Regions from separate parts of the Kosakonia radicincitans DSM 16656 genome, predicted to be linked through region 1. Evidence: predicted binding sites of a transcription regulator. Region 1 holds the regulator's gene; the other holds the start of a gene.
What was found. Region 1 encodes LexA, which represses DNA repair genes until DNA is damaged. Its sites were predicted from a motif close to TNCTGTATGTACATACAGNA; they were not measured.
Positions count from the first base shown of each region.

Region 2: a site for LexA is predicted at 1,626-1,645, ahead of Y71_RS10790 (YebG family protein). Genes of this name have one in related genera too.

Region 1 is NZ_CP018016.1:5,444,829-5,447,946, forward strand. It holds gene dinF (MATE family efflux transporter DinF) at 158-1,492, opposite strand; gene lexA (transcriptional repressor LexA) at 1,570-2,184, opposite strand; gene Y71_RS26180 (diacylglycerol kinase) at 2,293-2,661, opposite strand; gene plsB (glycerol-3-phosphate 1-O-acyltransferase PlsB) at 2,794-3,118, shown strand, end outside.
Region 2 is NZ_CP018016.1:2,202,828-2,205,945, reverse strand. It holds gene ptrB (oligopeptidase B) at 1-27, opposite strand, end outside; gene Y71_RS10800 (tellurite resistance TerB family protein) at 111-767, opposite strand; gene yebF (protein YebF) at 858-1,208, opposite strand; gene Y71_RS10790 (YebG family protein) at 1,272-1,610, opposite strand; gene purT (formate-dependent phosphoribosylglycinamide formyltransferase) at 1,744-2,922, shown strand; gene kdgA (bifunctional 4-hydroxy-2-oxoglutarate aldolase/2-dehydro-3-deoxy-phosphogluconate aldolase) at 2,993-3,118, opposite strand, start outside.

The sequences.
Region 1 (3,118 bases):
TCCTTATCGTTCGGTTAAATATGTATTCGTTCTGCTGAACGTACTGATTATTGTAGTTAAGGATTCCGGCAATCGATTTTTATTCGGAATCTTTAACCGTCGAGATGATTAAAAACAGCATAAGCGAGACGAGGGAACAGGCAAAAGCCTGGCAATATCAGGAAGGATTCGCGTCGGAAAACCAGCTGCCATTACGCCAGTGGCGACGCCACAGCCAGGCAAGCGTAAGCCCGCGCAGGGCGAGAAAGACGGTCAGCGATAGCCATAAACCGTGATTCCCCAACACCGGAACCGTCAGCAGCGTGACAGCAAACCCGGCAGCGGCAATCGCCATACTGTTACGCATCTCCGCTGCGCGCGTGGCGCCAACAAACATGCCATCCAGCAAGTAACACCACACGCCCACCAGCGGCAGAATCACTTGCCAGAATAGGTAATGCCCGGCGAGCGTCTGCAAGGCAGGAAGCGAAGTCAGCAAGGCAATAATGTTGTCGCCTGCCAGCGCATAAATCGCCGCAAAGAACAGCGCCACCAGCCCGGCCTGGCGGCACGCCGCTCGCCAGACTTCCATCAATTGACTGCCGTCGCGCGCGCCGTAGGCCTGCCCGGAATGCGCTTCGACCGCGTAGGCAAAACCATCCAGCGCATACGCTGTAAAGGTGAGAAACATCATCAGCACCGCGTTAGCGGCGACTGTCTCGCCACCAAGACGCGCGCCCAGTACGGTGATTGAGCCAAAGCAGAGCTGCAAGAGCAGCGAGCGCAGCATGATATCGCGGTTAAGCGCTAATAAGCGCCGCATACCGCCGCGCCAGGCATTTTTCAGCGCTGGCAGGGTGATGCCGCGCATCACCAACACGCGGTGCACCATCAGCAGACCGATGGCGAAAGTCGCATACTCAGCCACAACGGTGGCGAGCGCTGCCCCCTGCACATTCATGTGCAGACCCATCACCAGCCACAGGTCGAGAACAATGTTGAGGAGGTTCCCTACCACCAGCAGGATCACCGGAGCACGGGCATACTGCACGCCCAGCAACCAGCCGAGTAATACCAGATTTCCCAACGACGCTGGCGCACTCAGCCAGCGGATATTAAGAAAGCGCCGCGCTTGTTCCAGCACGGCTTCGCTCCCACCGGTGATGTGCAGCGCTAGATCGATGAGCGGCGTACGCAGCAACATAATTCCCCCGCCAGCCAACAGCGCCAGTAGCAGCGGTTGTACCAGCGCGCGCGCCAGCGCAGGTGCGTTTTTCGCGCCAAACGCCTGTGCCGTAAGACCGGTTGTGCTCATCCGCAAAAACAGCAGCAGCATAAACAAAAAGCTGGTAGCCGTTGCGCCAATCGCCACGCCGCCGAGGTAAACAGGGCTATCCAGGTGCCCGACCACGGCGGTATCCACCAGTCCCAGTAACGGAACAGTGATATTGGAGAAGATCATGGGCAGCGCAAGCCGCCACAGTGCTCTGTCAGATGCATTCAGCAACGGCATGGCAGTGTCGAATCAATGGGGGAAAAGTGTATTACGCAGCGCCACGGTATTCTGTGTCGCTGCGAAAAGAACAGGCGTTAGAGCCATGTACCATTACGGATGACGCCAACCGCCAGCCCTTCAATGGTGAAGTTTTGATCGCGCAGATCGACGACGATCGGGGAAAACTCGCTGTTTTCCGGCAGCAGTTCGACGGTGTTACCCTGTTTTTTCAGACGTTTCACGGTAACTTCATCATCAATACGTGCGACGACCACCTGGCCGTTACGCACGTCCTGCGTTTTATGCACTGCGAGCAGGTCGCCGTCCATAATACCGATGTCTTTCATCGACATACCGCTGACGCGCAGCAGGAAATCCGCGTGAGGCTTGAAGAGATCGGGATCGACCTGATAGTGACCCTCGATATGCTGTTGCGCCAGCAGCGGTTCACCCGCAGCAACGCGGCCAATCAGCGGTAAACCGATATCCTCTTCTTCTTCCAGCAGCAGACGCAAACCACGCGATGCGCCGGAGACGATTTCGATAACCCCTTTGCGCGCAAGCGCTTTCAGGTGTTCTTCAGCCGCATTTGGGGAACGGAACCCCAATTGCTGTGCGATTTCCGCACGCGTTGGTGGCATACCGGTTTGGGTGATGCGATCGCGGATGAGATCGAACACCTCTTGCTGCCTGGCCGTTAATGCTTTCATCCCGCCCCCTGGGTGTATATACAGTTATGCTGTGAGTATATACAGTCAAAGGCGATTTTGGAACCAAATTTAAGCAAAAAACCAGGGAGTTATTGATTTCTGGAAGCGTTATCGAAAATGCGACCAAAGAAGCGAGATCCAGGTAAACAGCGCCAGCAGGATCGACATCAGCACTGCCGCCGATCCCATATCCTTCGCCCGACCGGAAAGTTCGTGAAATTCAGAACCAATTCGGTCTACGACAGCTTCAATTGCACTATTTAGGATTTCAACAATCATTACTAGCGACACCGAGCTAATCAGCAATACCCGTGTGACCGTGTCAATGTCCAGCCAGCAAGCAATAATGATAGCTAAAACAACGGCTACCAGCTCCTGACGGAAGGCGGCTTCATTGATCCATGCAGCGCGAACGCCCTTCCATGAGTAACCTGCTGCTTTAATGATTCGGGTAATTCCGGTGGTATTATTGGCCATGAAAAGAACCTTTTTATGTAATAAACGTCAATGTCTACATCAGCGTACTGAGGTACAACAGAAATTACGTGCGCTTTCTGATATTCTTGCGGCGCAATGGCACTATTATTAACCAGAGGCTTTTCATCTTTTATGTCCGGTTGGCCACGAATTTACTACAAATTACTGAATTTACCATTAAGTGTACTGGTAAAAAGTAAATCGATACCTGCAGAACCTGCACAGGAACTGGGTCTCGATACTTCACGTCCTATTATGTACGTGCTGCCTTATAACTCTAAGGCAGATTTGATGACGTTGCGTGCTCAGTGTCTGGCGCACGAACTGCCCGATCCCCTGGAACCCCTGGAAATCGACGGCGTATTACTGCCGCGTTTCGTGTTTATTCATGGCGGGCCGCGCGTGTTTACCTATTACACGCCAAAAGAAGAGTCCATCAAACTGTTCCACGACTACC
Region 2 (3,118 bases), 2.6 Mb from region 1:
TGGGATCAGTTTTGCTTTCGGCGGCATAGTATTGTTCTTTTTTGTTTAACACACTTGTAAGGTTGGCAAAACCCGCGCGTGATGCAAGCGAAACCACACTGTAATCAGAATCAAGCGGTAAGTTTTTGCTGCTTTATATCCTCTTCTATCTCCTCACGAACTGCCTGCGGGATCTGTAACGCATCTCCCAATGCATTCAGATAGCTGCGTTCCATAAAGTGATCGATATCGATAACGGCACAGCTGAGATACCAGAGTTCCAGCGCCTCTTCTTCATTCTGTACGCCCTGCGCCAGGCGTGCGGGATCCAGCGGTTGTTCAATTGCCTGCGCAACCAACTGCCGCCCCTGCTCTTCCACCCCGGCTTCACGAAGTTGCTGCTCGATAGCGGCTCGTTCTTTGTCGTCGATATGACCATCGCTTTTCGCCGCAAAAACCAAGGCCAGGATCAGCCGCTCCGTGCGCACATCCAGCGGAGATTGCTGCTGACCGTATTGCGGCTCACCCTGATGCGCGTTACGGATACGGTCTTTGTATTTATTCCACAGCACCGTACCGGCGACCGCGCCGCCGCCAACCAGCAGTGCGCTGGTACCGTATTTAGCAAGAAACTTACGTGAGGATTTACTGGCAACGAGCAGCCCGGCAAGGCCACCCAGAGCGCCCGGCGCCAGCAGGTTATGTAACCTCTGCTCGCCTGAAGATGAGGGATCCGCATTATCTTTCGAACCCAGCAACGACTGTATTTGATTCAACCAGCTCATAATGCCCTCGCTTATCTATGTGTGGTTGCCCAGAGTAAGCGAGGGGGATGTCAGGAAGTGTCTGTAGCGGCAAAAGATGAGAAAATTATTGCGTTACGGCTGTGGCTGGTACTCTGCCGTACCCGCTTTGCAATCGACGGCCACGCGGTAGTGAATATCCATATTTTTACCGCGAACCGTGAGCGGTACCGTCCATTTATCACGCTTGCCGACGATCTCTTTCGGATTCACCCAGGCAACCGGATCGGCCTGCCCCAGTTTTTTCTGATCGTCAGCCCAGCGCACAATGCGATTTTGCAGATAGTCACGCTTAACGCTGGCCGCGATCCCATCGGCATCAAGACCTTCACAAGAAGGAAACTTTACCGATTTATCCGTTGTAGCGTGCGCCATGGTACTGCCTGCCAGCAAAAGCAGACCTGTAAAAACTCCTGCTATTTTCATGCTTATCTCCTGGTACTTACTTGTCCAGTCAAAAGCATGGTACAAATTGCTGGCAGCGCAAGATCAGGCGACTTTCGCGCGCTTCTGCGCGCTTTTAATATCCACTGCGTCTGTCGGTTCAGCATCATCAGAAGTAGCCGCTGCAGCAGGTTCTTCCGCTTCAGCACCTGGCAATTTGCCGGATTTCAGAATACCGCTCAGCGCATCTTTCTGTTCGGCAAGCCACAGCGCCATTTGATCGCGCATCTCATCTTCCAGCGCTACCGGGCCGGTACCTAACCAGTCGCCCAGCACTTCCGCCAGATCGAGCATTTTATCGTAAGCATCAGCTTCCTTTTTGCTGGCAAAAGACATTTTTTCCTCACCTTCACGAATGACTACGTATTTAACTTCTACCGCCATGATGCAGCCTCATTCAACTGTGTATTTATACAGTATAGTAGCGCGATGAAAAAAGCATCGCAAGGGATAAAAGACAGACGCAAACGTTTTCGTTTATACTGCGCCCAGTTTTTTTCCCCAACGGTAAGATGCTATGACTCTTTTAGGTACTGCGCTGCGCCCTGCAGCTACTCGCGTGATGTTACTCGGCTCTGGCGAACTGGGTAAGGAAGTGGCCATTGAATGTCAACGACTGGGCATTGAAGTGATCGCGGTTGATCGCTACGCCGATGCGCCCGCCATGCATGTGGCGCACCGTTCACATGTGATCAATATGCTTGATGGTGATGCGCTGAAGGCGCTGGTCGCGCAAGAAAAACCGCATTTTATCGTGCCAGAAATCGAAGCTATCGCCACCGACACGCTGCTGGAACTGGAAGCGCAAGGCCAGCATGTGGTGCCCTGCGCCCGTGCCACAAAGTTGACCATGAACCGTGAAGGCATTCGTCGCCTGGCGGCGGAAGAGTTGCAGTTACCGACATCCAGCTACCGCTTTGCCGACAGTGAAGCGGCTTTTCGCGATGCCGTCGCTGAGATAGGTTTGCCCTGTATCGTAAAACCGGTGATGAGCTCCTCCGGTAAAGGCCAGAGCTTTATTAAAAGCGCAGAGCAACTGACGAAAGCCTGGGAATACGCCCAACAGGGCGGTCGTGCGGGTGCCGGGCGGGTGATTGTCGAGGGCGTGGTCAACTTTGATTTTGAAATCACGCTTCTGACCATCAGCGCCGCTGATGGCGTCCATTTTTGCGCGCCGGTCGGCCACCGCCAGGAAGAGGGTGATTATCGCGAATCCTGGCAGCCGCAGCAGATGTCGCCGCTGGCGCTGGAACGCGCGCAGGCGATTGCCAGCAAAGTCGTACTGGCGCTGGGCGGCTATGGGCTGTTTGGCGTTGAGCTGTTCGTTTGCGGCGATGAAGTGATTTTCAGCGAGGTCTCTCCTCGCCCGCATGATACCGGGATGGTGACGCTGATTTCACAGGATCTCTCGGAGTTCGCGTTGCATGTCCGTGCTTTCCTCGGTTTACCGATTGGCGACATCCGCCAGTACGGCCCGGCTGCTTCGGCAGTGATCCTGCCGCGCCTGCGCAGCCAGAATGTGACCTTCGATAACGTGCAAAATGCGCTCGCAGCCGGTGTGCAACTGCGTCTTTTTGGAAAACCTGAAATCGACGGCTCCCGCCGCATGGGCGTTGCGCTGGCTGTGGCAGAAAATGTCGAAACGGCCGTAGAGCGCGCAGTTGCCGCCGCCGCGGCAGTTCAGGTTAAAGGCTAAAAAAAGCCCGGAGGCGCTCATCGCTTTCCGGGCTTTTCTGCACAAGGCGGGTAAACACCCGCCCGCGAGATTACTGTTTCGCGCCTTCTACCGCTTCGCGCGCCAGTTTGGTGATGCGATCGTAATCACCCGCTTCCAGCGCATCTGCCGGCACCAGCCAGGAACCGCCGATGCACAGTACGCTTTTCAGCGCCAG